3 regions of the Arthrobacter sp. Y-9 genome follow, and region 1 is predicted to be linked to each of the others. Evidence: riboswitches for the same ligand, from Rfam matches in the RefSeq annotation. Region 1 holds a riboswitch; each other region holds the start of a gene.
What was found. A riboswitch is a leader RNA that binds a small molecule or an ion and turns the genes downstream of it on or off. The one in region 1 is predicted to bind S-adenosylmethionine.
Positions count from the first base shown of each region.

Region 2: another riboswitch for S-adenosylmethionine. It lies ahead of P9849_RS03650 (hypothetical protein); the one in region 1 lies ahead of P9849_RS15135 (DUF1737 domain-containing protein).
Region 3: another riboswitch for S-adenosylmethionine. It lies ahead of P9849_RS05035 (bifunctional o-acetylhomoserine/o-acetylserine sulfhydrylase); the one in region 1 lies ahead of P9849_RS15135 (DUF1737 domain-containing protein).

Region 1 is NZ_CP121463.1:3,327,076-3,337,446, reverse strand. It holds gene P9849_RS15160 (hypothetical protein) at 1-161, opposite strand, end outside; gene P9849_RS15155 (hypothetical protein) at 376-597, opposite strand; gene P9849_RS15150 (hypothetical protein) at 812-1,075, opposite strand; gene P9849_RS15145 (O-succinylhomoserine sulfhydrylase) at 1,319-2,524, opposite strand; gene P9849_RS15140 (rhodanese-like domain-containing protein) at 2,528-2,929, opposite strand; gene P9849_RS15135 (DUF1737 domain-containing protein) at 2,926-3,186, opposite strand; SAM riboswitch class IV at 3,423-3,529, opposite strand; gene P9849_RS15130 (prolyl oligopeptidase family serine peptidase) at 3,717-5,654, opposite strand; gene P9849_RS15125 (hypothetical protein) at 5,651-6,940, opposite strand; gene amiA (streptamidine family RiPP) at 7,037-7,138, shown strand; gene P9849_RS15115 (hypothetical protein) at 7,236-7,988, shown strand; gene P9849_RS15110 (CocE/NonD family hydrolase) at 8,009-9,049, shown strand; gene P9849_RS15105 (YcaO-like family protein) at 9,046-10,371, shown strand, end outside.
Region 2 is NZ_CP121463.1:812,378-822,748, forward strand. It holds gene P9849_RS03605 (DUF5129 domain-containing protein) at 1-938, shown strand, start outside; gene P9849_RS03610 (thiamine pyrophosphate-binding protein) at 1,183-2,874, opposite strand; gene P9849_RS03615 (sodium:solute symporter) at 3,089-4,609, shown strand; gene P9849_RS03620 (hypothetical protein) at 5,062-5,376, shown strand; gene P9849_RS03625 (GlsB/YeaQ/YmgE family stress response membrane protein) at 5,422-5,685, shown strand; gene P9849_RS03630 (CsbD family protein) at 5,770-5,946, shown strand; gene P9849_RS03635 (MarR family transcriptional regulator) at 6,172-6,678, shown strand; gene P9849_RS03640 (YdcF family protein) at 6,673-7,704, opposite strand; gene P9849_RS03645 (VIT1/CCC1 transporter family protein) at 7,835-8,926, opposite strand; gene P9849_RS03650 (hypothetical protein) at 8,978-9,280, opposite strand; SAM riboswitch class IV at 9,292-9,400, opposite strand; gene P9849_RS03655 (cupin domain-containing protein) at 9,644-10,219, shown strand.
Region 3 is NZ_CP121463.1:1,157,219-1,167,589, reverse strand. It holds gene P9849_RS05035 (bifunctional o-acetylhomoserine/o-acetylserine sulfhydrylase) at 1-1,256, opposite strand, end outside; SAM riboswitch class IV at 1,342-1,459, opposite strand; gene P9849_RS05030 (VOC family protein) at 1,587-2,225, shown strand; gene P9849_RS05025 (hypothetical protein) at 2,471-4,081, shown strand; gene P9849_RS05020 (type II CAAX endopeptidase family protein) at 4,131-4,955, opposite strand; gene P9849_RS05015 (histidine phosphatase family protein) at 5,046-5,726, shown strand; gene P9849_RS05010 (DeoR/GlpR family DNA-binding transcription regulator) at 5,793-6,638, opposite strand; gene P9849_RS05005 (class II fructose-bisphosphate aldolase) at 6,635-7,483, opposite strand; gene P9849_RS05000 (1-phosphofructokinase family hexose kinase) at 7,480-8,466, opposite strand; gene P9849_RS04995 (ROK family protein) at 8,463-9,392, opposite strand; gene P9849_RS04990 (SIS domain-containing protein) at 9,508-10,371, opposite strand, start outside.

The DNA of each region.
Region 1 (10,371 bases):
TCCCACTCGGTCCGGAACTTCTCCGCGTCCGGACCCATCCACCGCGTGCTGTTCAGGGTGGAGGAGAGGGCGGTGCGCTGGTCGTTCAGCACGTCGGCGCCCTTCTGCATCCTCTTGCCCAGGGTCCTGAGCTGCTCGACGTTCGCGCCCCATACGGCCATGACATCCTCCTCGGTGTTCTGCCCGGGGGCTGTCGCGGCCGGGGATCCTGCGATCACCGTACGCAGCCCCTGCCCCCGAGTCGATGGGCAGCGCTCCCCATGCTGGCGAGTTCGCGTCCCCACTCCGCGAGGGAGCAGTTGGCGCCCTCATGGGAGGGTTTTGGGGGCGTGAGCTGTTCTCTCGCGGCGAGGGGCGGGCGGGGGTGCCCGGAAGTCACCGCTGAGCGTCTTCGCGCATCCAGCCGCGGGTCAGGACGACGTCCGTGATCAGCTCCGCGCCCGCGACCACCCAGAACAGCCACGCGGGGATCACGCCGAGGATCGCGCAGACCGCCAGGCCGAGGATCATCGCCCCGATGGCGTACCCGACGACGCGTCGCGCGGCCGTCGCCGAGTGGGTTTCCGAGTACTCCCGCAGGAAATGCTGAATAGTCATCAAGAGCCGACCCTATCGCCTCAGCAGCCCGCCCCCCACTCCGCGAGGGAGCAGTTGGTGCCCTTTCAGCGGGGTTTTGGGGGCGTGAGCTGTTCTCTCGCGGCAGGGTGCGGGGCGGGGCTGTGTTTTAAATGCCCGACGGCGGGCGCCCCGTGTGTGGGGTGCCCGCCGTGGGTGTGGGTCCAGGTTCCCCGCCGTGGGTGGGGTGGGCCGCTTAGTGGGAAGCGGTTTCCTGTTCCTGGGCGTTCTTGGCCGCGCTCTTGCCGGCGGTGCGCAGTGCTTCGGCGACCTTGTTCAGGGCCGGCACGTGCTGGGACTGCCATTCGTTCTTGAACTTGTCCGCGTCCGGGCCCATCCACTGGACGCCGTTGAGTGCGCTGGTGAGCTGGTTACGCTGCTCATCGATGGCCTGTGCGCCTGCTTCGAGCTTCTTACCCAGTGCGCGAAGCTGCTGGACGTCTGCACCCCAAACTGCCATTTTCCTACTCCTTGCTCGTGGTGAACCCGGCCTGCCCGGTTTCTGTTGACTCAAAACTATCCGGACCGCGCACGAACCGTCGATGGGTAGGGGTACCCATGGAGTGCTCCCCATGGTCGGGGTTGTTATAGCACGCGTGGGCTACAAGGCGAGGCGAGACCCGGCCCGGACGTGATGCGGGGTCAGTTGATGCCCCATGATCACCGATCACGCGGCATCGACTGACCTCACATTCCAGGGGCGCTAGCCTGCCAGCGCCTGCTCGAAGTCGCGGATCAGGTCGTCCACGTCCTCCAGCCCGACCGACAGGCGCACCACGCCGTCACCCAGCCCGATCGAGGCCCGGCCTTCCGGGCCCATGGCGCGGTGCGTCGTCGTCGCGGGATGGGTGATGAGGCTCTTGGAGTCGCCCAGGTTGTTCGAGATGTCCACGACCTTCAGGCCGTTGAGCAGCGTGAACGCCGCGTCCTTGGCCGTGCCGCCCGGCAGTGGCGCGAGCTCGAGGGTCAGGACCGTGCCGCCGGCGCTCATCTGCCGCTTCGCCAGTTCGAACTGCGGGTGCGACGGAAGCAGCGGGTACTTCACCCAGGTCACCTGCGGCTGCTGCTCGAGCCACTCGGCGAGCTTCAGGGCGGAGGCGGATGAGTGCCGCACGCGCATGTCCAGCGTCTCCAGACCCTTCGTGAGCACCCAGGCGTTGAAACTCGACAGCGACGGCCCCGTGTGCCGCATGAGGTTCTTCACCGGCCCGTCGATGAACTCCTTCGTCCCGAGGATCGCGCCGCCCATGACGCGCCCTTGGCCGTCGATGTGCTTGGTCCCGGAGTACACGACGACGTCGGCCCCCAGATCCGTGCAGCGCTGCAGCATGGGGGTGGCGAAGACGTTGTCGGCCACCACGGTGGCGCCCGCGGCGTGCGCGAGCTCGCTGACCGCGGCGATGTCCACGATCTCCTGCATCGGGTTCGACGGCGATTCGAAGAACACCGCCTGCGTCGGCACGGACAGGGCTTCGCGCCACTGATCCAGATCGGGCCCGTCGACGAACACGGTCTCCACGCCCCAGCGCGGCAGGATCTCGTTCAGGATCACGAAGCAGGACCCGAACAGCGACCGTGCAGCGACCACGCGGTCCCCGGCGGCGAGCAGCGCGCCGAGAGCAGTGAACACCGCGGACATGCCGGACGCTGTGGCGAAGCACGCCTCGGTGCCTTCGAGCAGCCGCAGCCGTTCCTGGAAGGTGGCGACGGTCGGATTGCCGTACCGCGAGTAGACGAAGCGTTCGTCCTCACCGGTGAAGGCGCGTTCGGCGGCCTCGGCCGAGTCGTAGACGAAGCCCGAATTCAGGAACAGCGCCTCGGAGGTCTCATAGAAGCCCGTGCGGTCCAGCCCGCCACGCACCGCCTGAGTGGCCGGCGACCAGGAAGCGGCCTCAGGATTGAACGCCATGCCTCACGCTCCGATGGTGGTCGGCAGGCCGCTGTTCTTCCAGCCGTTCACGGTGCGCTCCCCGAAACGGTCCGGGACGCCCTCGAAGCCTTCCAGGACGTTGTACGCGGACCAGCCCGCCGCCGTCGCGGCTTCCGCCGCCGCGATGGACCGCTGCCCGGAACGGCACAGGAACACGAGGTCCGCGGTGCCCGCCTCCGGCGCCTGCTCGGCGAGCTCCGTGAGGAACCCCTGGTTCGGCACGCCGCCGGCAAGGTTCCACTGGATGAACAAGGGATCGCCGGACGGGGCCTTCGGGCGGCCGATGTGTGCCCACTCCGCTTCGGTGCGCACGTCCACGAGGATGGCGCCGTCCTTGAGCTTGTCCCAGGCCTGCTGCGGCGTCAGGTCACCCGCGTAGCTCACAGGGCACCGCCGTAGGGGGCGAAGCCGGTGGCGGGGACGGCGTACGGGTCGACCACGGGGGCCGGCGGCGCGGGCGGCGCGTACGGCAGGACGACGGCCTGGGCCGCGATCACCGTCTCCCCGTTGAAGGTCACGGACGGGCTCCCGTAGAGGATGTACCCATCGGCCAGGGCGGCGGAGACCCGCTCGCAGAACTCGCGGGTGTCCGGGCCGGTCAAGAGGCGGTAGGGCAGGCGGGCGGGCGCTTCGGCCGTCACGTCCTGGGGCGCGACGGCGGGCACGGCCACAGTGGTCTGCTCGGCGGCGGGGGCGGTCGCCGTCGTCGTGGCGGCCTTCGCGGAGGAGGCCTTGGCGGCTGCCGGCTTGGCGGCCGCAGCCTTCGTGGTGCGCGGAGCCCGGGTGGCAGGCTTGGCCGTGGTGCTCCGGGGAGTCGTGGCCTTGGCGGTTCCGGCAGGGGCGGACGTGGGTTCTTTGCGGGCAGGCAAGTGGGGCTCCTTCGCGCTTGCAGTTGACACATGCCGAGTAGTCACCTGAGGCACCCCGCCGCGTGTGGAGGGTTGCCGACCGGTCAGTCAGGGCTTGTCACCGGTGCTCGTTACTCTGCAAAAAATCTAGCACCAGCCCCCGGGGAGAAGTGTGACGGGAGGCTTCATCTTGTGTCATGAAACCGGGAGGAAACGGCGGCGGAAACCGCGACGCAATCGTCGACGGAAACCGCACCCCCGGAAACGTGGTTCACCCCCGGAAATTTCAGGGGGTGAACCACGTTTCCGTGGGTGAAGGCGCGTCAGTCGCACCGGTCCGCGACGGCCCGGGCGAACGCGAGCACCGTGGCCGAGAAATCGAGGACCTCCGTGGCCCGCCGCTGGCCGTGCCCGGAGCCCTCCTCTTCGCGGAGCCAGGCGAGGCCGCCCCGGTCCCGGTACAGCCGGACGAACTCGCGAGCCGCCTCGTTGTCGACGCGTTCGTCCCGCCCCATGACGCAGCACAGCAGGGCCGGGGCCTTGTCCAAGTGTCCGGTCCCGCGGAGCACGTGGAGAGGCGACGCCGCGGCGCGCTCCTCCGGCGGCCATTCCCCGTCCGCCCCGAATTCGTGGCGCCACTGCCCTCCCAGGCCGTGCCGGTCCAGGTCCACGATGTCCAGCAGCGGGGCCACGGCGATCACGCCGCCGAAGGCGGATGGTTCCCGGAGCGCCGCGGCCGTCACGACGAAGCCGCCGTGCGAAGCCCCCACCGCGACCGTCTGACGCGGGGTGGTCCAGCCTTCCGCGGCGAGGAAGCGCGCGACGTCGAGCAGGTCCCGGACCGTCCGCGTCTTGCCGGAGCCTCGGCCGGCTTCGTGCCACGAGGGCCCCAGCTCGCCGCCGCCGCGCAGCTGGGCGGCGGCGTGAACGCCACCGCTCTCGAGCCACGCGGGCACACTCGGTTCGGCCTCGGGGTGGTGGCGGACCCCGAAGCCGCCATAACAGCTCAGCAGGAGCGGCGCTGGACTCCGGGGCAGGCCGCCCGGCCCGAGCGCGTCCGCCCGGATGGAGACGACGACGGGCACGGGTGTCCCGTCGTCCGCCGTGCCCAGGAGCCGCCGATGGACGATGTCCTCCGGGCCGCCGGTTCGGTGCGGCGTGGAGGACGGTTCCCCAGGCCGATGCGTGAGGGGCAGACACGCGACGGCGGACGGTCGTTCGGGGGATGCGGTGCGGATCCACAGCGTCCCGTCCGGAGGGTCACCGGCCGCGGTCCGGCTCAGGGACAGCTCCTGGAGTCGCTCGGCCGGGGCCAGCCGCACCAGGTCCGATCCGTCGAGGTCCAGGGTGGTGATGCCCTCGCGTTCCACCGCGCGGAGGGTCCCGGCGGGTGTGTCGAGCCGGGCCAGCACGCGCTCGGGCGCCGGACGCGCCTGGCCCGGGCGGTCCGGGCGCGGGGTCGCTCCCGGACGCGCAGGCGCCGGAGCCGACCCTGACCCCGACGGCCCTGACCTCGACGACTCCGACCCTGACGGCCCAGGCCGCTGGGCGCCAGAATCAGGGCCGCCGGCCGGGCCCGGGGGTTTCAGCGGGACCCAGGCGTCGCCGTCGTGCGTCCACTGCTGCTCGGGGCGCCCGGGAGCCCGGGAGCGCAGGGTGAGGGCGTCCCCGTCGGCTCCGAGGGTGAGGCGCCGCCCTTGGAGGTCGTCCACCAGGCTGTCCGGGAACGGCAGGACGGAGGGCCGCCCGGACGGTGGGGTTCCGTCGTCGGCGTCGCTCAGGAACCAGCCCACGAGGCGCTGCGCGCCGGGCTTGCCGTCCAGCATCCACAGCCGTTCCCCGCCGTGGGTCCACACGGGGACGGCGTGCCAGGAGTGGGCGCCGCGCAGGGGACGGGCGGGACGGCCAGGGGTCAGGAGCCAGACCTGGGCGAGTTCGTCGCCGTCGCCGCTGAGGAGAGCCGCCACCTGCGCCCCGTCCGGGGCGAGGGCGAATCCCCGCACCAGCAGTCCGTCCGGAGCGGGCAACGGTGTCCCCGGAGACGTCCCCGGGGGCGGTCCGGAGCGCAGGTCCCACGCTTTCCGGAGCGCGGTCGCGGAGGCGACGTGCAACGCGGAGTGGGCGTCGTCACGGCCGCGCCAGAGGAACGCCGCCACGTCCCCCGAGAGCTGGGGGATCCCCTGCCGCGGACTGGTGTCCCAGCGCCGCAAGAGCCGCCGGAAATGCTCCTGACCTGGGCCGGAACCGGGGATGCCGTTCACCGGCCCACCGTGTCCCGGGGTCCGTCGGTCGAGTCTGAAATCCAGGCCAGGTGGCCGCCGTCGCGGAGCGGGCCTTCCATCCGGATCGTGCGCCACGTCGTCCCCGGGGCGGCGGTGTCCACCAGGTGCAGCTCGCCGTGGCCGCCGCGGGTGACGGCCACGAGCTCGGAGGAGGGGGAGGCGGCGATGGCCCGCCGGTCGGCGTCGTCCCAGGGCTCGTGCCCAGGACGCGGGGCGTGGTCCATGGCGGGCAGGTCCCAGCGGCCACGGACCGGCAGACCGGCCGGGCTGTCCGGCTCGGCCGCGCCGCCCGTAGCCCCCGGGCTGTCCGGAACGCCCGCCACGCCCAGGTCGAGGACGGTCAGCCGGTCCCCGTCCGGGTGCACCGACGCGACGGCGACCCCCGTCGCGGTCAGTGCGAAGCGGAAGATCAGGCCGTCGTTGAGCGGCGCTATCCGGGTGTGGCCGGAGCCCAGGTCATGGACCCACAGGCGGTTGGTCCAGGACGTCCACTCGCGAGGATTCCCGCCGCCCTCCCGCAGCACGGCCACCAGGAGACGCCGTTCCGGGTCGAACCGCAGGAAGTACGCGCGGCCCGGCGCGATCCACGGCAGAACCTCCCGCGTACGCGGCTCCGGACCGTTGACGTCCACCTGTTCGAGGCCGCGTCCGGTCGCGACGTACAGCGTCCCGGTGGCGGGGTCGTAGGCATCGCCGTGACCGTCGGCCGGGAAGCCGTCCAGGATCTCTCCGCGCAGCGGAGGGCAGTGAACCCCCTGCTCCAGCACGGCGTGGAACGGCAGGGATTCGATCGCCCCGGGTTCGCGGTGCCGGAGGACGACGCGCGGCTCCCCGCGTCCGCCGGTGACCACGACTCCCGGCTCCCCGGCCCGGGTGCGGATGCGGCGGGAGCGCGGGCCGCCGTCGGCGTCGCGGTCGATCACGGTGAGCAGATCGCTCCACGGTTCCCAGGCGGCGCCGAGGCCGGTGGTGACGGCGAGGTACCGCCCCGTGGGGTCGCAGGCGAGGTGTTCTCCCGGGATGGCCACCGGGATCCGCTGCACCCCGTCGCCTGCCGCGGCGCCGTGACGGAACGGGTCGACCACCAGGACGGCTCCGCCGCCGTCGTCCACGAAGGCGCAGCGTCCGCCGCCCAGACCCAGCACCCCGGCGTGCTCGGCCAGCACCACATGGTCCAGCCGGGACACCTCGGCGCCGGCTCCCGGATCGAGGAAGTGGACGGTGCCGGCGTGCTGGTCGGCGACGAGAAGAAGCTCTGAAGACATGGCGATTCCTTCCGATTTTGAGAATGATTCTCATTAACGATAGCCTGTCGATGTTGCCGCACGGCAGCGCTCACCCACACCGAAAGGAGACCAGCCATGGAGAACACCAAGGTCCTGGTTGATGTTGAAGAGACCGAACAGCTCGCGCACCTCTCCGCGACGCACTCGAACGCTCTGGTCGAGAACCCGTTCGACTGAGCGCCGACTGAGCATTGACCGGGGGCGGGCGGCCGGCAGCCCGCCCCCGGGAGCACAGCCCGCCGGACCCGGAAACCACCATGCGCGAAGAGGGACCATGCCCACGATCCACACCGTCGACGCCTTCGAAGTCCAGGGGCGGACCACCGTGCGCACCGAGGACGGGACCTTTCTGCGCCTGGCGGAGCAGCGCGACGGGATCGCCGCCCTCGGCCCGGCGCTCGAAGCGCGCATCCGCGGCGAGCTGGAGGACCGCCGTCGCGTCCGTACAGCCCCCAGGGCCGGCCGCGCGGACGTCGGAATCCTGGCCCCTGCGGCTTTCATCCGCGAGCTGGAGACCCGGCTTCCGGGCTCAGCCCTCCGGCTCCGCACCGTCACACCCCAGGCCGTGACCTCCGGCGGACACCTGCCGGGAATTCTGCTGCACGTTGCGGAGACCCCCGGTGAGCGGAGTCTGGCCGACCGGCTCCCGGCGGCGGGAACCGCCGTGCTGCGCTGCTACCGCGAGGGCGGTCTGCTGTTCATCGACCCCTTGCGACTGCACGACGGCGACCCCGACTCCCGCCAGGTCCTGCGCCGCAGACTCGCTGCGTCGTCCGCCCCTGCCGAGCTGGAGGCCTGGCTCGACCGCCAGCAGCCCGGCGGCTTCCTCGACGGACTGCCGGCTGCGGCCCACACCCTTTTCTTCGCACGGCTCCTGACCGTGCTGACCGACTGGCAGCACCACACACCCGCCCTCGACGAGCACCGCCGCACCCTCTGGCGCCTGGACACCACCACTCTTGTCGCCACGGGGCATCCCGTCCTCGCCTATCCCGAACCGGCGCCCCATCCGGGGAGGCGGCGGTGACGGGCGCCTCTCCTCGCACGGTGAGCGTCACGCTCGCCGACGGCTGCCGTCTGCTCGCCGACCACTACCCGGCGTCCGGCTCCGGCACGTCAGCGCCGAGCCGCGGAACCGTCCTCCTCCGGACCCCCTATGGCCGCTCTCAGCACCGTGCGCAGGCCGCCTCCTGGAACCGCGCCGGATTCGACGTGGTGGTCCAGGACGTCCGGGGCCGGTACGGCTCCGAGGGCGACTGGCGCCCCTATCGTTCCGAGGGCGACGACGGCGCCGCCACCGTCCGCAGTCTGGCGTCACAGGGCGTGCTGCGCGGCCAGGTTCTGCTCGCCGGTGCGTCTTACGACGCCCATTGCGCGCTGGAAGCCGCCCGGACGCTCGAGCTGGGGGACCCCGGCGACTCTGGTCCGGGACGGCATGAACCCGCCGTCGCCGTCGTGGCGATGGTGCCGGCACTCGGTCTGTTCGAGACCGCCCACGATCCCCAGGGGCGCCCGCGCCTGAGGGACCGGATCGGCTGGTGGCATCAGCACGGCTTCGCCCGGGAATCCGGTCCGCCGCTCCCGGACGATGCGCTGGACCGGCTCCATGAGCAGGCCGGGCGGCACGGGGTGCTGAGTGTCGTCGAGGACGGTGTCCACGGTCCAGGCGCCTCCGCGGCCTGGCGGCGGCTCTGGAAGGCGAGGCCCCTCGATCTCACCGCCCGCTACGGCTCGCTCCGGACGCCTCTCCTGGTGATCGGCGGCAGCCGGGACTTCTTCGCCGCGGAGACGCTCCGCCTCGCCGGGGCCTGGAAGCAGGGGCGCACGGAACTGCTCTGGGGGCCGTGGGGACACCGGCTCGCAGCAGATCTGGAACCGCGCCAGCATGCCGCGCTGCGGGCGGCGGGTGGCCTGCTCCACCGGATCCGCACCTGGTCGGAGGGCCCACCGGGTCACGCCCGCACCTGGGTGTTTGGCGCCCGGGACACCGATCAACCCGCCTGGACCCCCGCGGTCCGTGACGAGCTCCTGGCCGTCCCGTCCTCGTCGCCGCTTCACCGATCACAGCAGAGAGCCCGAACCCCATGAACCTCGCCGCCCCACCCGCCAGCCCGTTGCCGTTGCAGGCCCTGGTCGATGAACAGACCGGGATCATCCGCAGGGTCCGTTCCGTGCTCACGCCCGAGCACGCCCCTCCGGCGTACACCTCCATGACCGCTGAGGTCTCCGACGCCCGCTGGCTGGGCGACTGGCCCGCCGACCGCGTCTCGCTCGGCACCACCTTCGGGGACGAGCGCCAGGCCTGGATCGCCGCCGTCGCAGAGGGCATGGAGCGGTATTGCGGCAACTTCATCCCGGCCGATCTCGACGACGGCGACCACCTCGTCGCGACCGCGGCCGAACTCCGCGCGCGGGGCCTCCGCCCCGCGCCCTTGGACACGCTGCCCCGCTTCGCGCCCTGGCAGGAGGGGCGGGCCGGCTTCCCCTACCGCAACCTCGAGGACGACGTCCGCACCCTGTGGGTCCGCTGCACGACCGCGGAGCCGGACGGCGTCCCGCAGCCCGCGGCGCCCGCCGCCGGGCCAGCCACCGCGGCGGACGGCGCCGCGGCAGGTTCCGGCTCCACCGACTGCTGGCTTCCCGCGAGCCTCGTGTACCTGAACTGGCGGCAGCGCCGGTTCCGTGAGCTGCCACGCGTACACCACCTCAACTACGCCGGGATCGCGACCGGCCAGGGTTTCCAGGACGCCGCCGACCGGGCGGTGCTCGAAGTCATCGAACGGGACGCCCTGGAACTGTGGTGGCACCTCGGCGGCCCCGTGCGGGGGATCCGGCCCGCGTCGGTCCCGGGACTCGTCGAGGACATGGCCGGCTGCCGGTTGGAGTACTGGGTGGTGGAGATGCCCAGCGAATTCGCGCCGTGCGTCGCCGCCCTGGTGCACGACCCGGACACCGGCCTGTACGCGGCCGGGTTCGCGTGCCGCACCGACCCAGCGGAGGCCGCCCGGAAAGCGGTCCTCGAAGCGGTCCACACCTGGATCTACACGCAGGGCTGCCAGGACGCCGACGGCTGGGTCTTCCAGGCGGTGGAGGCCGGGCTCATGGCCCGCGGTCTCTATCTGGACCATCGCGAGGACCGGGCCTACCTGGACGACGCCGGCGAGCACTTCTCCGCGGTCCGGGACCTCGGCGCCCACGTGCAGCTGTGGCTGGATCCCCGGGTGCACCACCTCGCGTCCCGGTTCATGGCGCCCGAGCTCGGCCTCGTGGACATCGACGCCGTGGCAGGCGTCCCCCTGCCGGACGTGTATGCGCGTCTGCGGGAGGCCGGGCACCCGGTCCACCTTCGGGATCTGACCACCGCGGACGTCGCGCAGACCGGCTTGAGGGTGGTGCGCGCCGTCGTCGGG
Region 2 (10,371 bases), 1.1 Mb from region 1:
TCGGGGGCGGCGCGCTGGTCGGCGGAGGCATCTGGGCGGGGGTCCGCGCCAACAACCGGCGCAAGTTCGCCGAGGCGTTCGACGCCGGCGACCGCGCCTACGCCTCGGTCACCCTCCAGCTCCAGGAGACCGAGCTGAACGCGTCGACCATCCCGGACACCTCCGCGTACGGGTCCCGCGTGCTCGAACGCTGGCACACCCTGGAGGAGCAGTTGCGGGACACCACGACGCTCCGGGACAAGCTCGCGGCCATGACCCCCAAGGAGCGGTCCGTCGCCACGGCCGTTTCCGATGCCACCCGTTTCCAGGAACAGGCGGAGACCCTGGACGGCCTCGACGATGCGATCGCCGATTCCAACGCGCTCCTCAACCTCAATTCGAGCTGGCGGGACGCGTGGCGCCGGCAGTCCGAGGCCCTGGTGGCGGAGCTGTCCGAGGTGGAACAGATGCTCAACGGGAACCCGACCGGGGCAGGCCTCGAATCCGCCGCGGCGCTCAGGGCCCATGCCGCGGGGGCGCTGCAACGGCTCTCGGGGCTGGAAGCCGGACTGGACGACCGCAGCGTCACCCCGGACGCGGCACTCGACGCCCTCAAAGCCGAACGCGAGCAGATGGCGGATCTGCTGCAGCGGCACGCCGACGCCGTGATCGCGGCCACCACGCGGTCCGAGCGCGAGGCCGAACTCATGCGGGAGAAGATCGACGCCGCGTCCGCGTCCCGGCCGGACACCCGGCGCTACAACGGGAGCATCGTGGACGTCGCCTTCCCGCGGGTCCCGATCATCTCGGTGATCAACTTCGGCAGCGGTCTCGACGCCGGCCAGCAGGCTGTGGACTCGGCGCGCAGCGCCGCGTCGTCGTCCTCCTCGAGCAGCGGCACGGGCTATGGGTCGAGCGGCGGCAGTTTCTCGGGCTCGGGGAGCTCGTCGAGTTTCTGAGGCGACGCGATTCCCAGTCACGCCCCAGGCAGCGGCAAGGCGCGTCCCATGTTGCTCGGCCACAGTGGTGAGTACGGAACGGAAGCGCCGGGCCGTGGATGATGCGAGAGGGGACGGTGACGCCGATCGACGGAGGCCCTTTACTACCCGAATCCCGTTGTCAGCCCCGGAGGCGGCGTGCTGTGGTCACCAGCAGACCGCGCCAGCCCGGGGCCGACGGCGTTAACGGGCCTGTGCCGCGGGGTCAGAGGGTGACCGGGCGGTCCAGGTGGGTCGGGGCGAACATCCGCAGCTTCGTGTCGACGACGACGACGTTCGGCCCCTCCGCCTCGAGGGCTTCCCGCAGCGCCTGCTCGACGTCCTCCGCGGCGACACGGCGGGCCGGCACTCCGAACGACTCGGCGAGGGCGACGAAATCGGGCCGGGACAGCTCGGTGGCTGTGGCCTTGCCGAATGCGCCCTCCATGTATTCGCGCAGGATGCCATAGCCGCCGTCGTCCACGATCAGCCAGGTCACCGGGGCGTCGTGCTGCCGGGCCGTGGCGAGTTCGGAGATCGAGTACATCGAGGACCCGTCGCCGGAGACCGCCAGGACGCGCTCGCCCAGGCCGACGGACCCGCCGATCGCGGCCCCGTAGGCCCACCCGATGCCGCCGGCGCCCTGGGCGGAGTGGAACTGGCCCGCGCGGGCGTCCCAGCAGCTCCAGCCCCAGTAGGCGGAGATCGTCATGTCCCAGAAGGTCTGCATCCCGTCGGGCACGGCTGCGCGGACGGCCGCCATGAAGTCCAGCTCATGGTCCAGGCCCTGACCGGCGAGCCGGTCGCGGACGGTGTCCAGGGCGGTGGCGACCACCTCGCGAGGGGAGCGGCCGTGCCAGTCGCGGGCGGCGCCGTCGTGGTCCTGCGGCTCGTGGTCCCGAAGCAGCCCGACGACGGCGGCCCGCAGCGCCGGCAGCGCCTCACCGGCGTCGGCGTGGATCCCGAGGGCGGGATGGTTGGACTCGAGCACGCGGGCTTCCGCGTCGATCTGGACGAGACGCCCCCGCGGAGCCAGGGTGAAGTAGTTGGACGTGACCTCGCCGAGCGACGTCCCGACGGCCAGGAGCACGTCGGCGTCCTCGATCAACTCGCTCATGTGCACGTCCTCGATCCAGGACTGCAGCGAGAGCGGGTGCTCCCACGGGAAGGCGCCCTTGCCGCCGGGGGAGCAGATGACCGGGGCGTCGAGGGCTTCCGCCAGTTCCAGGAGCGCGGCTTCGGCCTGCCCGCGACGGACGCCGCCACCGGCGATCGCGAGTGGCCGCCGGGCCGACGTCAGAATTCGGGCGGCCTCCTCGATCAGCTCGGCGCGGGCGGGGACCGGGTGGGCTTCGGCCGTGATGTCCCGGACCGGGGGAGTGCTGACGGGTTCCAGCAGGATGTCCTGCGGCACCTCGACCCAGACCGGTCCCTGAGGTGCGGTGATGGCTTCGGCCCAGGCGTCGCGGAGGGCGGAGGGGATGGCGGAGGCGTGCTGGATGGTCCGCTGGGATTTCGTCACCTGGGAGGCGGCGAGGGCCTGATCGTCGAGCTGGTGGAGCATGCCGCGGCGCCGTGCCCCGAGACCAGGCGTGGGGATCTGGCTGGCGACGACGACCATCGGAACGCCCGTGGCGTAGGCCTCCTGCAACCCGGCCAGGGAGGTCAGGGCCCCGGGGCCGGTCGAGAGGAACAGGACGCCCGGCTGTCCGGTGGCGCGGGAATACCCGTCCGCGGCGAAGGCGGAGTTGTTCTCGATGCGGCTGGAGACGAAGTGCGGCCGTCCGCAGCCCATGGCGTCGAAGAGGCCCAGCGCGTGCTGGCCGGGGATGCCGAAGACCGTGCGGGCGCCGAGGGCCTGCAGGGTCTCGACCACCAGGTCGCCGCCGTTGCGTACTGCCGGGTGCTCTCCGGACATTTCTCCCCCTCGGGTAGCAGTTCGTGTGGGCGCGGACCGGCCTTCGGCGGCTTCCGTGGAAGGTGATGCGCGCAACACCATGCTACCCAGGAGTTTTCCAATATGCACCCGTTGTTGCTGATTGGTTGACTTTGGTTGAAGCGGAAACTTACCCTTGTGTCAGTCGTCACGCTCGGTCGTGACCCAGCGCACCACCCTTTGAGTAAGGTTCACCATGGACGGAAACATCATCAATTCGGGGATCGTGATCCTCTATCTCGCGGCAATGCTGGCCTTCGGTTTCTGGGGCAAATCCCGGACGAAGAACAACAGCGACTTCCTGGTGGCGGGCCGCCGCCTCGGCCCCCTGCTGTACACCGGCACCATGGCCGCCGTGGTCCTCGGCGGAGCCTCGACGGTCGGCGGTGTCGGCCTCGGCTACAAGTTCGGCATCTCCGGCATGTGGCTCGTGGTGGCGATCGGCGTCGGCGTCCTGCTGCTCAGCCTGCTGTTCGCGGGCATGATCCAGAAGCTGAAGATCTACACCGTGTCCCAGATGCTGACGCTGCGGTACGGCACGCGCGCCACGCAGACCTCCGGCATCGTGATGCTGGCGTACACGCTGATGCTCTGCGCCACGTCCACCAGTGCCTACGCCACCATCTTCGTGGTGCTCTTCGGCTGGGACCGCTGGCTGGCGATCGCCATCGGCGGCGCGATCGTGCTGGTCTACTCCACCATCGGCGGCATGTGGTCCATCACCCTGGCCGACCAGGTGCAGTTCTTCATCAAGACCATCGGCGTCTTCTTCCTCATGCTGCCCTTCGCCCTGGGCGCGGCCGGCGGCTGGGACGGCATCAAGCAGCGCGTGAACGCCTCGTTCTTCCAGTGGGACGGCATCGGCGTGCAGACCATCATCACGTACTTCGTGGTCTACACCCTCGGCCTGCTGATCGGCCAGGACATCTGGCAGCGCGTGTTCACCGCCAAGACCCCCGGCGTGGCCCGCTGGGGCGGCGCGACGGCGGGCGTCTACTGCATCCTCTACGGCCTGGCCGGCGCCGTGATCGGCATGGCCGCCCACGTGGCCCTGCCGAACATCGACGTCGCGAACCTCGGCAAGGACGTGGTCTACGCCGAGGTCGCCACCCACATCCTGCCGGTCGCCATCGGCGGCCTGGTACTCGCCGCCGCCGTCGCGGCCATGATGTCCACCGCCTCCGGCGCTCTGATCGCGGCAGCCACTGTGGCGCGCACCGACGTCGCTCCGTTCGTGGCGAGTTGGTTCGGCCGCAACGTGGCCGTCGAGCACGATAAGAATCCCGAAGAGGACGTCAAGGAGAACCGTCTCTGGGTCCTGGGCCTCGGCGTGGTGGCGATCATCCTCGCCATCCTGGTCAAGGACGTGGTCGCGGCTCTCACCATCGCGTATGACATCCTGGTGGGCGGCCTCCTGGTCGCGATCCTGGGCGGTCTCGTGTGGAAGCGCGGCACCGGAATGGGCGCCGCAGTCTCCATGGCCGTCGGCACCGTGGTCACCCTCGGCACCATGATCATCCTCGAGATCAACGCCAAGGTCCCGCTCGACGGCGTCTACGCCAACGAGCCGATCTACTACGGCCTGATCTCCTCCGCCGTCGTCTACATCGCGGTGTCGCTCATGACCCCGCCCACGGACACGAAGGTCATCGAGGCGTGGAACGCCCGCTTGGCCGGCGCGAACGCCGAAGAAGAGCCGGTCATCCCGGCGCACTGACGGCGTAGCCGCACCTCCGTCCAGAGCCTGGTGTGAGGAGCGACGCCGGATCCCTGGATGGGGTCGTCGGCGCCGCGCTGCGGCACTGAAGTCCACTCCACACGCAAGCCGTCCCGGTCACCGACCGGGGCGGGTTTCGTGCGTCCCGGGGCGGGTGATCTGAGCAGCGCGCTGACCGTTAAGAGCCATTCGACCGCGGGGTCTCGGTGGATCGGAAGTCTAGCTATCTAAAGAGATGCGTGCCGCTGATCGCCAAAAGATCACGAATGTAGGGGAACTGCACTCAGTGCGAAGCGTTGATTCGACGACTAGCTAGACAAGCGAGCTATGTGTTAGCGTGATGCGCATGATCCATTCCGCCGCCGGCTGGGGGAGGAGCGGATCACGGTTCCCCCGCCTGCGGGCGGTTGCATTTCTTGAGTTGCACACTTCAGAGAATTCGGGAGAGCGAGATGGAAAGCTACCAGAGCCTGGTTGCCAGGGCCTCTGTCAATGCGGCGAAGGCGCACCCTGCGCTTGCCGACGCGAGCGTCCGGGTCGAGGGTGACTCCGACGGGCTCGTATTGCACGCCGTCTATACGATGAGCGGCACCGCCGACCCCGTGGCGGTGATGGCCCTCGTCGAGGAGCGGCTCATTCCGGACATGGAGAAGCTGCTCGATGCGAGCTTCGTCCAGCGTCACGTCCGCTTCGCCGTCGAAGCCACGGCCGACGCGCACCCCGCGGATCACCGGTCGGGTTCCCAGCCCGCCCTGGCCACCGCCTGACAATCTTCACCGACACACTGTTCAGCACTATTTGAGGAGGAAATCATGGGATTTCTCGGTTGGATCATTCTGGGCCTGATCGCAGGCGCCATCGCCAAGGCCATCACTCCGGGTGAGCACGGGGGCGGCTGGCTCTCGACGCTCGTCCTGGGCGTCGTCGGCGCGCTGGTCGGTGGCTGGATCGGATCGGCACTGTTCCACGAGGGCGTCAACAGCTTCTGGTCCCTCGGATCCTGGCTGCTCGCGATCGGCGGCGCCGTGCTGGTCCTGGTCGTCTGGGGGGCTTTGACCCGCAAGAGCCGGGCCTGAGGACTCGGACCCTCACAGCCGTCCGCAGTGTCGTGCCCTCACGGCCCGCCACGGTTTTCAGCACTCACTGAAAGGAAGAACATCATGAGTTTCATCGACAAGGCCAAGAACGCTGCCGATCAGGCGGTCGGCAAGGCCAAGGAAGTCATCGGCGAGGCGACGGACAACCACAAGCTGGAGGCTGAAGGCAAGCTTCAGCAGGCCAAGGGTGACGTCAAGCAGGCCGGCGAGGACGTCAAGGACGCCTTCAAAGACAAGTGACCCAAGGTCATTGACCCTGCGCCTTCGTCGGTGCCGGCATCGACCCACATCATCGTGGGGGTGCCGGCCCTGACGGGTTGCCGGCGGGAAGAGATTCCCGCTCGTCAGCGCGCCGGGGGAGCGTGAAGACCCCGGTGGCGCATCGCCCCGCTGGTCCCGTGCGGTGACGAGACATCCCGGGAGAGCGGGCCCGTAGTACCCCGAAATCGAAAAGGTTGATTTTCGATGGCGCTCGAACTGATCGACAGGCGCTGGCAGGAAAGCGATCGTCACGACCAGGCGCTTTCCGCCCTCCATCATCTCCGTGAGTTCACGATCGCCGCGGAACAGGCCCGTGAAGGCCTCCGCGAGGAATTGAACGTGAACTCCACCGACCTCGCCGCGCTGCGGTACCTGCTCGCCGAGTCCGGACACCGGCAGGTCACGGCCTCCAGGATCGAGAGACATCTGGGTCTCTCGTCTGCCTCCACCACCACCCTGGTGGCGCGATTGGAGAGGGCCGGTTATCTGGTCCGCGAGCCCGATGCCAGGGACCGGCGGTTCAACATCCTGCATCCGACCGAACGTGCACGGACCGTGGTCCATTCGATCCTGGAAGTCCAGGCAGAAGCCCTGACCGCGGTGGCCCGGTCCTTCGACGATGAGGAACTCTCGATCGTGGAGGGGTTCCTCACGGACTGCATCGCCGCTCTGCGGGAGTCCGGCTCAGGCGTCTTCCGGAAGACGTCATGACCAGCGGTATGACTCCCAGAGCAGCGCGAGGCAGCCGAGCACGATCGCCGCGCACACGCCGAAGTTGATCCACTTGTACTGCAGGAACACGGCGACGAACTCGCGCAGAAATGCGCTGGGGACGAAGTAGGCCGCGGTCTTCGAGCCACGCACCACTGCCTTCATCCCCGCACGGCGGGTGTACATCGCCGCCCGGAAGACGTGATAACTGCTGGTCGTCACCGTGACGACCGGATCGTTCTTCGTCATCAGAGCACGCGAGAACTCGAGGTTCTCCATCGTGGTGCGAGCCTCGGTCTCCGGCAGCACATCGGACTCGGGAACGCCGGCGTCCACCAGATACTCGGCCATGGCTGCGCCCTCGCTGCGGCTTTCGTCAGGGCCCTGGCCGCCACTCGGAATGAGCACCGGGCGAGACCCTTCGGGCGCCGCCCGGTGGATCTGCACCGCCTTGTCCAGACGCCCTGCGAGCAGCGGGGGGACCTTCCCGCCGATCAGGCCGGACCCGAGGATGATGACGTAATCCGGCACCTGTTTGCTCCGGGTACGCGCGTAGATGAAGGAGTACAGGAGGAATGCGCAGAACACGAAGCCCACATAGGCCACCAGCATGAAGAGGAGGAAGGGGACCATGCTCACCCAGAGGGGTGCCTCGGGACCTCCGGCAAACCGTTCGAGCAGCCCCAGCAGGAAGGGGGCGAACAGCACGAGCAGGCCCACGGCGAGAGACAGCAGATTCGCCATGGACCGTCCCTCGCGCCGTAGCATGACGACGCCGTTCACCACGAGGAAGAGTCCGAGCACGGGCACCGCGAGGATGGCGAGCAGCACGACGATCAGCAGCAGCCACGCCGTGTCGTCGTTCCGGCCCAGGCTCAGCAGCGCGAAGCCCAGCGCGAGGAGCAGGAAGACCCCGTTCCTCATGCGGCGGCGGTCCCTCCAGGTGCTCACGGCGGCGGCCAGTGCGAACACGATGGCGAGCACCGTGGTGATGTTCTCCAGGATCACCCTGGTGATGTTGTCCATACGTTCCTCCCGCACGTAACTCTACGCAGAGGCCGGGAGGGGACGGGTGGCCGCGAGCCGTATGTGGGCAAAGACGCACCCTCCGCCTGTGTGCCAGGGGAGGGTGCGCCGTCGTCGGTCAGTGAGCGGATCAGCCGATCGTGGCCCCGAACAGCAGGCCCAGAAGGTAGGTGGCCCCGGCCGCGCCGAGTCCGATCAGCAGCTGACGCAGCGCACGGCTGAGCGGCGACGTGCCGGAGAGCAGCCCAACGACCGCGCCCGTGCCGAGCAGCACCAGGCCCACCAGGACCACCGACAGCGCCAGCGCGCCGAAACCGCTCATGCCGAAGAGGAACGGCAGGATCGGGATGAGCGCGCCGGAGGCGAAGAAGCAGAAGCTGGACGAGGCGGCGCCCCAGGCGGTGCCGATCTCCTCATGGTCGTTCGTCGTCTCGGGGGCCTCGGGATGCAGGGAGAGGCTCGGGTCGCAGTCGCAGCTGAAGCGCCCCATCCGTTCCGCGGCGCGGTGCTCGGCGGCTTCGCGGCTCATGCCGCGCGCCAGGTAGACCAGGACGAGCTCGTTGTGCTCCAGATCGAGGCGCGGTGCGGCGTCGAGCGTGATCTGTGTGGGGCGGCTGGCCTCCAGGAGTTCCCGCTGGGAACGGACCGAGACGTATTCGCCCGCGCCCATCGAGAGGGCGCCGGCCAGCAGGCCCGCGACGCCGCTGAAGAGGACCACCTGGCTGTCGACGCCGGTGGCCGCCATGCCCATGACGAGGGAGAGGTTGCTGACCAGGCCGTCGTTCGCCCCGAACACGGCGGCGCGGAACGTCCCGGACAGCCGGGCGCGGCCGCGGGTGGCGAGGCCTCGCACCACTTCTTCATGGATCTGCTCATCGGCGGCCATGGCGGGGGTGGCGTGGGGATCGGTCGCGTACGGGGAGCGGCCCTCGGCGCGCTGAGCCAGCGCCAGAACGAATACGGAGCCGAAGTTCCGGGCCAGGAAGCCCAGGAACCGGCTGTTGAGGGAGGCATGGCGGGGCTTGTCCGCCTGATCGCCCAGCAGTGTCAGCCAATGGGCTTCATGCCGGCCCTCGGCTTCCGCGAGAGCCAGGAGGATCGCCTTCTCCTCGCCTTCGCGACGGGCCGCCAGATCGCGGTACACGGAGGCTTCGGCGCGTTCGTCCGCAAGGTACTGCTGCCAGCGCCGGATATCGGCGGGTGACGCTTGAGGGGTGTTCATGGGATCCTGCTCCTGAGGTGTGGTCGGAGGTGGCGCCCCATTGCGCAGCCCTCACTGTAGCGCGAAATTCCGCGGATTTTCGGACGGTTCACCGACGCTTCCGGTTTCGGTGGACCGCAATCGGGAGAGCGGCTGAAGGCTGAATCTGAGCTCCCGTCCGGCCCGCAGACCCGTGACCGCGACGCGGACCGTCAGCACGCCGTCGTCCTCCCAGACAGGGGGCCGGACCGCCCGGTTCAGCGCGTCGATCAGCTGATGCGGCTGCGCGCAGAAGTAGTGGTGGCTGGCGCCGTGGAGGAACAGGGTGACCCGGCCGCTCTGGAGGTCGACGGCGGGCAGGACGGTGACGGACATGAGAATCCTTGCGTGTGCTCTTGCCCCGCCAGGAGAACGGGGCCGCTTCTGCATCCGAGCCACCCGTGAACATGGGGTTGGCGGGTGGCCAGTCGGAGCTTGGCGCCACCTCTCGTGAAGCTGACTACACTGTAGCGGACGACGGCGGAGCGCGGCAGGGATCTGCGGTCGGCCGGGGGTCCTGTGACGCGGTGTTGAGCTGGGGAGACTCCGGTTGCGACGGATCCAAGTTGAGGTGCAGGCATAACTTGATCCCTGGTACTAAACTCGCTTCCAGAAGCTGCCCAACGTGACCGGGAACACTTCCGTGCCCAACTCGTGGATCCCCCCACCTCGAGCGGCGCCCGCGATTGAAAGGCCACCATGAAAGCCCTCCCCATCGAGCCGAGCAACGCGCCGATCAACATCGGCTCGCGGATCCGTGCGGCCCGCAAGGCTCAGCGCATGACGATCGAGCAGGTGGCCGAGGTGACCGGCCTGACCAAGGGCTTCCTGTCCCGGGTGGAACGCGATCTGACCTCGCCCTCCGTGGCGTCCCTCGTCACGCTCTGCCAGGTGCTGTCGGTGGACATCGGTGATCTGTTCGCGGCGACCGACGTGGCGCTGACCCGGGCCGACGAGGCTCCCAAGATCTCGTTCGGTGGCGACGGGATCATCGAGACCCTGCTCACCGCACGGTCCGAACGCCGGGTGCAGTTGCTGAGGGGAGTCATCGAGCCCGGAGGCAAGGGCGAGTCGGAACTCTACTCCGTGGACTGCGACGTCGATGTGCTGCACGTGGTCAAGGGCCGGATCGTGCTGATCCTCTCCAATGAGCGCTACGAACTCTCCGCCGGCGACACCTTGAGCTTCCCCGGCCGTGAGCCGCACACCTGGCTGAACCCGACCGATGAAGAAGTCGAGGTCCTCTGGGTCCTGGTTCCCGCCGCCGCGGCGTAGGGGAGTGGTTCGCGGGGGTCGGGCGCTCGCTGGCGGGTCATTCTGTGCAGTGAATCCGCAAGGCTGGAGTGGAGTGTCCCCTGAACTCGCTATGGCAGTGCCGGACCACCGCTGACCTCGCTATGGAGGGTCTGAGATCGCTACAACCGGTA
Region 3 (10,371 bases), 1.4 Mb from region 1:
TCGATGCCCACGGCGAGACGGACCAGGCCCGGGGTGACGCCCGCGGCCCGCTGACCTGCTTCGCTGAGCTGGGCGTGCGTGGTGGACGCCGGGTGGATGACGAGGGAGCGGACATCGCCCAGGTTCGCCACATGCGAGTGGAGTTCCAGCGCGTCCACGAACGCCTTGCCGGCTTCGAGTCCGCCGGCGATCTCGAACGCCACCACGGCGCCGATGCCGTTGGGGCCGTACTTGCGTCCCCGCTCGTACCACGGGCTGCTCGGCAGGCCGGCGTACGCGACGCGTTCGACATCGTCGCGCGCCTCCAGGAATTCGGCGACCTTCAGCGCGTTCTCCACGTGGCGCTCGACGCGGAGGCTGAGCGTCTCGAGACCCTGCGCGATGAGGAACGCGTTGAACGGGCTGACGGCGGATCCGAGGTCACGCAGCAGCTGCACGCGGGCCTTCAGGATGTAGCTGAGGTTGGCGCCCAAAGCGCCGTCCGCGCCGAGGTCACGGGCGTAGACGAGTCCGTTGTAGCTCTCATCCGGGGTGTTGAAGCCCGGGAACTTCTCCGGGTCCGCGCCGAAGTCGAACTTGCCGGAGTCCACGATCACGCCGGCGATCGCGCTGCCGTGACCGCCCAGGTACTTGGTGGCCGAGTGCACCACGATGTCCGCGCCCCACTCGAGCGGCCGGATGAGGTACGGGGTGGCTAGGGTGTTGTCCACGATCAGCGGGACGCCGGATTCATGCGCCACGGAGGCCACGCCTTCGATGTCCAGGATGTCCTGCCTCGGGTTGGAGACGACCTCGGCGAAGAAGAGCTTGGTGTTCGGACGGACGGCGGCGCGCCAGTGGTCCAGGTTGTCCGGGTCCTCGACGAAGGTGACCTCGATGCCGAACTTCTTCAGGGTGTTGGCCAGGAGGTTGTAGGTGCCGCCGTACAGGCTCGGGCTGGCCACCACGTGGTCACCCGCCTCGGCCACATTGAGGATGGCGAACGTCTCGGCAGCCTGACCGGAACTGAGCAGCAGGGCCGCCAGACCGCCTTCGAGACTGGCGATGCGCTGCTCGACGGCGTCCTGCGTCGGGTTGCCGATACGGGTGTAGATGGGGGCCAGCTCGGCGAGCGCGAAGCGGTTGGCGGCGCTCTCGGCGCTCGGGAACACGAAGGACGTGGTCTGGTAGATCGGCAGGGCCCGCGCGCCGGTGACGGCGTCCGGCTCCTGTCCGACATGGATCTGGCGGGTTTCGAAGGACCAGTTGTTGGTCATGGCTTTCCTTAGATTTCAAGGGCCAGGAACGGTCTCCCCCACCATCGCGGCGTCAGCCTTCCGGAAGGAAGGAGACGGCGCCCACGGCCCGCGCTTGCGTGCCGGCGTGCATGCCGACCCGCCTGGTCTTCACCCGGGGCACCCCGCCGCGGACGGAGGGTTGCCGGCCAGCAAGCCGGGGCTCGATGCTGGCACTCATGACCTGCAACCCAGGGTAGGGGGCCGGAGGGAGTGCGGAAAAGGGGTGCGTCACAGAACGTCCCAGAGGCTGTCGCGTGACTTAGGTAACCCTAAGCTGAGTGCCTAGTCACAAAGTGCAAGGATGATGCCATGCGCATGGATCACGTTTCTTACGCTTGTGAACGCGATGGCCTGGAGGCCACGGCGGAGCGCATTTCTGCCGCTCTTGGACTGCACGCGGTGCGCGGTGGGGTACACCCCCGTTTCGGCACCCGCAACATGATCTTCCCCTTGGCCGACCACAAATATCTTGAGGTCGTGGAAGTCCTGGACCACCCCGCTTCGGACAAGGCGCCGTTCGGCCAGGCCGTGCGGGCCCGCTCCGCGATGGGCGGTGGGTGGATGGGCTGGTGCGTCGCCGTGGACGACCTGGCCCCCTTCGAATCACGTCTGGGCCGCGAGGCCGTCCCCGGGAACCGCAAGTTCCCCGACGGCCGCGAGCTCATCTGGAAGCAGATCGGCATCCTGGGTCTCATCGCGGACCCGCAGGTGCCGTACATGCTCAAGTGGGAGGGTGACTCCACCCTCCACCCGTCGCTCGTGTACCCGAGCGACGTCCGGGTCTCCAGCCTCACCATCGCCGGTTCCGCGGAACGCGTGACCGAGTGGCTCGGCGAGGAAGTGGAGAACCCGCTGGAGGACGTCGCCGTGGAGTGGATCGCTCCGCACGGCACCCCCGGCATCATGTCCGTGACCTTCGAAACGGCGAACGGCTCCGTGACCCTCTGAGGCTCACCCGCCACGCCGTCTGAAGGCCGCCTGTTCCGCATCGCGCGGAACGGCGGCCTTCGCCGTACCCCAGCGCCACGGCGCCACCCCTCTTCCGGGGCGGCCCGTGTTCAGTACCATGAGTCCACCAGAGAGCGGCGCCACGCACCGAGCAGGTCACCGCCCCGGACGGTCCGCGGAGCCGCTCGCTGATCAGGCCATGCTCGCCGGCGCGGGCGTGGTGTCAGAGCCCAGAGGGAGGGCCCATGAAGAGAACGTCACTCGCAGCCGCACTCGCGTTGCTGGCCGTGCTGGTCACAGCCTGCACCCCCGACGGCGGCCGGCCTGCCCCGACGTCGCCGTCCCCGACGCAGCGGGTCATCCCGGCGGGCAACCCCGACCGCGACCAGGCCGCCGTCCGGCGGCAGCTGGCGGCCGTCGACCCCTGCGCGCTCCTCGACCCCCGCATCACCACTGGTCTCGGACGGAAACCCGGACTCATCAGCGCCACCCCCTTCGACTGCCGGGTCCAGGACGAGGGCGTGCAGGCCGTGAGCTACGCGGACAGCACCGCGTCCCAGCGGCACGGACAGGAGCGGCTCGACCTCGGCGGGGTGGTGGCCTACCGCTCCACCAAGGCGACCGGCCGGTGCACGATCAGCCTCCCGGTCGACTTCGACCACGCCATCACCCTCGCCCAGGATCCGGTGGGCGCCTACGACTGCACGCAGCCCGAGGCGTACGCCAAGACCGTCGCTCCGCGCCTGCGGGACGATCCGGCGTCGTTCGCGCGGAAGGACCCCCGGCCCGGCGTCTCCGTGTGCGATGTCCTGTCCTCGGCGCTCGGGCCACTCCCGGCGGGACAAGTCCTGGCGCCCCGCACGTCCTTCACCGGCAGCCTCGCCGAATGCGGTGTCTGGCGGGACGCGGCGGCCTCGGGCGGCGCGCCCGTCTACACGCGGCAGGCCCTCACGCTCGCCTACCGGAAACCCCTGGCGGAACTGCGCACCGGGGGCGGCTGGCAGGACAGCGAGGTGCGGCCGATCGCGGGGACCGAGGTCCTGTTCTGGAAGGATTCCGGAGCCGGCTGCACGCTCCTCTGGGATGCCTGGCCGAACCAGACGCCCGTGCGCGACCGCGTCGTTCAGGCCCAGGCGGAGGCGGCGACGTGCGCCGACGCCTCCGCCCTCGCGCAGAAGCTCGTCCCCGTCCTCGCCAAGGCCGCGCCGCAGACCCTGGCGAAGACGCCCCTCGTGTACTCGGCGACGGAGCCGGATCTCGCCGCGGTCGGGGCGTGCTCCCACGTCGTGGACCAGGACCTCCGGCAATGCGCGCCGGCCACAGGCGCCGCAGCAGCCTCGGACCCGCGGCAGACGGTCACACTCGGCGCGGCGGATGCAGACACCCTGTGCACGGCCGCGGCCCCGACGGTCCGGAGGATCGCCGGGTCGTCACTGGAAGCGGTCACGGCCGTCCCGCCGGGTGGCGGAGCATTCGACTCCGGCGTCCTCCCGGTGCTGTGCGAGTTCGTGGAGCCGAGTCATAGCGTGGTGGTCCGCATCGGCGCCGTGGCGGATCTGCCGCTGAACAGCAAGCTGCTCCTCACGAAGACCCGCACCGCCCGCGACACCGAGTTCGCGGGGCATTCCGCCAAGGCCAGTGCCGGGGAGGCGGTCCGCGGCGCCCCGGACACGCGGCGCACCGCCCTGATCGCGGACACCACGGCCGAGACGCCGGGGCTGCTGCTGGTCGAGATGTCGGCCCTGCCGGACCGCGGCCAGGGCACCGGCACGGTGTCGCCGGCGGCCCGGGAGCGGTTGAACGGTTTCGACAAGCTGGCCACGGCGCTCAGCGAAGAACTGCTCGGCGCCCGCTGACGGCATGGGTGCCTGGCACCCATGCCCGAGCCGGCCCGGATGCCCGTGCCTAGCCCAGCCCGATCGCCTTGCCGAACAGGTCGTAGCCCACGAACGCCCCCACATCGAGCAGAGCGTGCGCCACCACGAGCGGCATCACGCGCCGCCACTTCAGGTACACCCAGCCGAACACGAGCCCCATCACGACATTGCCGAGGAACGGCCCGAATCCCTGATACAGGTGATAGCTGCCCCGGAGCAGGGCGCTGGCCAGCACGATCCACAGTGGAGAGAAGCGCAGCTGCCCGAGCCGCCGGAACAGGTAGCCGACCACCAGGGTCTCCTCCAGCACGCCGTGCCGGATGCCCGACAGCACCAGGACCGGCACCGTCCACCAGTGGGCGTCCAGCGCGGCCGGGATGATCGCCGTCGTGACGCCGAGCGCCCGGCCTGCCGCGTACAGCGCCAGCGTCCCCGCGCCGATGCCGACGGCGAGCGCCAGGCCGGTCCCGGCGTCGCGCGCCGGCCGTGCCAGGTCGAAGCCCATCCCCCGCCAGGGCTTCCGTCCCGCCTCGCCGCGCCAGGGCAGGAAGGTGGCGAGGAGATGGAAGGCGAGCAGCACCGGCACCAGCGAGAACACGATGTCCAGCAGCTGGTAGAGCAGATCGAAGAACTCCCGCTGATTGCGGGAGGGGTTCAGGGTGGACGTCGCGGAGGAGAGCGGCCCGCGGCTCAGCTTGTCGGCGAGCTGCACCACCGAGTACACCGCCGACTGTCCCAGGGACAGCCCCAGCACGAGCGCGATCTCCCACCAGAGGCGCCGCCGTCGCCCCTCGTCCGCGAGAGGCTCCCAGTCCAGGGACGACGACGGCGGGGACGGCTTCAGGCGCGGCATGTCACCACTGTAGTGACGCGCCGCGGACACGCGCACACTCCGCCGAACCCGCGGCGCCCCGTGGCCCGGCGGTGCGCCTAAGCTGGGCCTATGAGTGCGCCGCAGCAAATCATCATGATCCGGCACGGGCAGTCGGCGGCCAATGTGGACACCGGGATCTACAACCGGGTCCCGGACTACCGGATTCCGCTCACCGAGCTCGGAGTGGAGCAGGCCCGTCAGGCGGGTGAGAAGATCCGCCGGCAGCTGGACGGCCAGCAGGTCTGCGTCTACGTCTCACCGTACCTGAGGGCCTATCAGACCCTGGACGCCCTGGGACTGGGCGATCTGACCGAACGCGTCATCGAGGAGCCGCGTCTCCGGGAGCAGGACTGGGCGAACTTCCAGATCGCCGGGGACATCGCGGATCAGAAGGAGCTCCGGAACGCGTACGGCCACTTCTTCTACCGGTTCCGTGAGGGTGAGTCGGGGTCTGACGTCTACGACCGCATCTCCAGCTTCATGGAGACCCTGTACCGTCACTGGTCCAAGCCGAGCTACGCCCCCAACGCGCTCCTGGTCACGCACGGCCTCACGATGCGGCTGTTCTGCATGCGCTGGTTCCACTGGTCCGTGGAGTACTTCGAGTCGCTCAACAACCCGGGGAACGCCGAGATCCGCACCCTCATCCGCGAGGAGCACGGCAAGTACCGGCTGGACGCGCCGTTCAGCCAGTGGACGCAATGCCGTGAGACGGCGACCGTCCTGGATGCGCCGCCGCTGCACTTCTGAGACGGGCCACGTCTGGGACGTGGCCCGGCCCCGCCGTGAAGGCGGACCGGCCCTGGCCGCCCGGCCCTAGTGCGCCGGTTCCTCCTCGGTCGGGACCGACGACGCGTGCCGGTGATCCGCCACGCCGTCCCGGGCCACGAGCACCTTGGTGCCGCGGTCCTGGAAGGCCTTGAGGTCCTTGGCGGAGATGCCCTCGTCCGTGATGAGGTTGCGCATCTGGAAGCCGTGCATCGTGGCGAAGGCCCGTTTCCCAATCTTCGAGGAGTCGGCCAGGATGTAGCCCTCCAGGGCCCGCTTGGCCATGAGGGAGTTCACCTGGGCTTCGCCCTCGTCGTTGATGGTGGGGCCGAGAACCGGGTCCACTCCGTTGACGCCGATGAACGCGATGTCCAGCGCCACCTTCTGCATGATGGTGTCCGTGAACGGACCCACCAGTTCGTAGGAGCGCGGATTCAGGATGCCGCCGGTGACCATGATCTTGATGTTCGGGCGCACGGCGAGCTGAGAGGCGATGTTGATCGCGTTGGTGACCACGGTCAGCGTGGGCCGGTTGGACGGCGCGTTGAGGTCATCCCGGGTGGCCAGGACCTGCGCCAGGGCCGTGCTCGTGGTGCCTCCGCCCAGGCCCACCACCATGTACGGCTCCACGAGGGAGGACGCGGCGAGGGCGATCTGCTGCTTCGCCTCGGCGTTGTCGTCCCGGTTGTAGCGGCCGGGCAGGTCATAGGAGACGGAGCCCGTCGTGGCGCCGCCGCGGGTGCGGCTCAGCAGCCGCTGCTTGGCCAGCGAATCCAGGTCACGGCGTGCCGTGGCGGGAGAGACGCCCAGCTGGGTGACGATGTCCTCCACCTCGATCTGGCCACGCTCGGCCAGGAGGTCGAGAATGGCCGTCAATCGGTCGGTCCGGTTCATGAAGCACGCTCCGCAGTGTCGAAGAGAGTCAGAAGCCGGGCCACTTCTGGAATCAGTGCAGCCCGCCCCGCCCCCAGGTATTTCCGGGAATCCACAATATCCGGATGAGCTTCAAGGTACTCGCGCACAGCCCGTGTGAAGAAACCGTTAAGGTGTGTCGAGACGTTGATCTTCGTCATGCCCGCACGGATCGCCGCCTGGATGTTCGCGTCGGAGACGCCGGAGGAGCCGTGCAGCACGAGCGGCACGTCCAGCGCGGCGTGCAGGGCGGCGATGCGTTCCAGGTTCAGCTGGGCGTCGCGGCTGGTCATCGCGTGCGAGGAACCGACCGCCACGGCCAGGGCATCGACGCCGGTGGCCGCGACGAAGTCCCGGGCCTCCTGCGGGTCGGTCAGCACGCCGGGCGCGTGAGCCCCGTCCTTGCCTCCCACCTTGCCCAGCTCCGCCTCGACGTAGACGCCCGCGGCGTGCGCGTACTCCCGCACGCGCACTGTCGAGGCGACGTTCTCCTCGTAGTCGAGGTGCGCGCCGTCGTACATGATGGAGCCGAAGCCGAGGTCGACCGCCTGCCGCGCCAGCTCCTCGCTTTCGGCGTGGTCCAGGTGCACGGCGATGTCGACCCCGGCGGCGCGGCCCGCGGACAGCGTCGCGAGCGCGATGGGCTCCAGTCCGCCGTGGTACTTGGCGCAGTTCTCCGAGATCTGGAGGATGAGCGGCAGGCCCGCCTGCTCAGCACCCGCGATGAGCCCTTCGACGGTCTCCAGGTGGATGACGTTGAACGCCCCCTGACCGCTCCCCCGTCCTGTGGCGCGGTCCATGATGGTGCGGGTGCTGACCAGGCTCATGCAAGTTCCTCCAGGGTGATGATCAGGTGTTGTTCCAGTTCGGTGTGCCGGGGCGAGATCTCGCCGGCTCCCCGCATCAGGACCGCGGCCGCCGACCAGGAGGTGGCACGCCGCAGCAGATCTTCCGGGTCGTCCAGGCCTTCGGCGAGCGCCGTCGCCAGGGCGGAGACCGCGGCGTCGCCCGCGCCGGTCGGGTTTCCGCGCAGGGGTTCGGGGAGCCGGGCCCGCCAGCAATGCCGGGGATGGTCCGCGGAGAAGAGCCGCATCCCCTCGCTTCCGGAGCTCACCACCACCGTGCGGGCGCCCAGGTCCAGGAGCCGACGCGCCGCCGTGGGGAGGTCGTCGCCGTCGAACGCCTCGAGCAGTTCGTGGTGATTGGGCTTCAGCACGTCGGCGCCCGCACGTGCCGCGGCCAGGATGCCGGGACCCGAGGTGTCGATGATGGCCGGGACGCCGTGCTGGTGCGCGAGCGTCACCAGGGCCGGGTAGAAGTCGCCGGGCGCCCCGGGCGGCAGGCTGCCGGAGCCCACCAGGACCGCGGCGTCCTGCAGTGAGTCGACGACGGCGGCAGCGAGCCGCTGCCAGTCGGCGGCGGCCAGGGCGTGCCCGCTTTCGTTGAAGATGGTCGTGTCGCCGAGGGCCTCTTCGACGAAGGCCATGCTGCGACGGGTCTCGGCCTCGACCGGGACCAGCCGGTGCGGGACCCCGCTGGCTTCCAGCTCCGCGGCGAAGACCTCCCCTGTGGCGCCGCCGACCGGGGCGATGGCCAGCGTCGAGCGGCCCTGCTGATGGGCGACCCGGGAGACGTTGAGCCCCTTGCCTCCTGCGCGGGCCAAGGGAGGCGCCACACGGTGACTGGCCCCGTGCTCGATGCGTTCCAGGAAGTAACTGGTGTCGAGCGCCGGGTTCGGGGTGACGGTGACGACGCGGCCCGGCGAGGGCTGCGGCTCCGGGGCGTCCGGCGTCAGGGTCGTGTCGCTCACGGCAGCCGCACCTCCAGGAGACGGGCGCGTGCTTTCAGCGCCGAGCCGAGCATCCCGGCGTCCTGACCGAGGGACGCGGCGCGGATGACCGGGCGGCGCTGGAAGTCGAGCGCGTGATCCACGGCGTGGCGCAGCGGATCCAGCAGGGCCTCCCCGGCGGCGGAGAGCCCGCCGCCGATCACGACGGCCTCCGTCCCCAGGATCGAAACGCATTGGCAGATGCTGAACGCGAGCGCCTCCACGGCCTCATTCCAGATCTTGAGGGCTTCAGGCTCACCCGTGAGCGCCCGTTCCAGGACTTCGCGGGCCCCGTCCACCGGGGTGCCGGTGAGGCGGACGTAGCGCTTGGCGATGGCCCCGGCGCTGCCGACGGATTCCAGGATGACGCTGCCCTGGCCCTCGGGGTCCGGCACCATGGAGTGGCCGATCTCCCCCGCGAAGCCGCCGGCCGAGACGGCACGGCCACCCGTGAAGATCGCGGCGGCGATCCCGGTCCCGACCACCATGACCATGGCGTCCTGGAATTCGCGGGCGGCGCCCAGTTCCATCTCGGCCGCACCCGCGCTGGAGACATCGTGGCCGAAGGCGACCGGCATGCCGAGCATCTCCTCCGCGCGCTCACGGAACGGGAAGTTCCGCCAGCCCAGATTGGCCGAATAGATGCCGATCCCGTGGGCCTCGTCCACGAGTCCGGGCACGGTGATGCCGACCGCCTCGAACGTCCCGACCGGGTACTGCCGGCTGTACTCGGCGAAGAGTTCGGCGATCCGTTCCAGGATCGCCTCCCCCGGACGGTCCGGGTCCAGCGGCGTCTTGTGCCGTCGCAGGGCGAGCACCGAGCCCGCGGCGTTGACGACCCCGGACTTCATGTCCGTGCCGCCCACGTCGAAGGCGAGTACCCCTGCGTCCGCGAATCCCAGTGCCATGCTTCCTGCCCGTCCGTCTTCCGACCGTACTGTCCTGCTGATGGTGCGTGGCGGCCCGTGAGGGGCGCCGTCCCACGGCCCGCGCGCCGAGGTGCGCGGGCCGTGGGTTCAGGCCTCAGGCCTCGTCGAGGATGACCGAGCGCGTGAGGTTGCGCGGCAGGTCCGGGTTCAGGCCGCGGACGCGGGCGCGTTCCAGCGTCACGCGATGCACCCGGGCCAGATCGGCGAGGGGGTGCAGGCCCGAGGTGATGTACAGCGCGCCGGTCTTGGCGACGTCGGCGGACAGGCCTTCCGGCTCCTCGCCGAAGAGCCAAGTGACGCGGTTCGGAGCCGCGATGGAGATCGGGCCGTGGCGGTACTCCATGGCCGGGTAGGACTCGGTCCAGCCCTGCACGGCCTCGCGCATCTTCAGGCCGGCCTCATGTGCCAGGCCCACGGTCCAGCCGCGGCCGAGGAAGGTGAACTGCTCGGCGTCCAGGAGTTCCTGGGACACCGGGGCGCTCACGGCGTCCTTCGCCTGTTCGATCGCCACGTCGAAGCTCTCCCCCAGGCTCGTCAGCAGGTACACGAGGGCGGTGGTGGCGAAGCGGGTCTGCACCACGGACTGCTCGTCCGCGTACGGAAGGCCGATGACGACGTCGGCGAGGTCCACAATCGGCGAGTTGATGTCACCGATGAGCGCGATCGTCCGGACCTTGCCCTTGAGCTGCGCCAGGACTTCCAGCACCTCGGTGGTGGTGCCGGAGCGGGTGATCGCGACGACGGCGTCATAGCCGCGCTCCGGGCTATTGCTGTTCAGGAAGGCCTCCGACGCGGCGAACGCATCCGTGACACCGTGGCCTGCCGCTTCGCGAGCGGTGGCGTAGCTCTGCGCCATGAACCAGGAGGTGCCGCAGCCGATGACGGCGATCTTCTGGCCCTTGGCCGGCAGCAGTCCTTCCTCCCGGCTCTGCGCCTGCGCCTGCGCCCAGACCTGGGG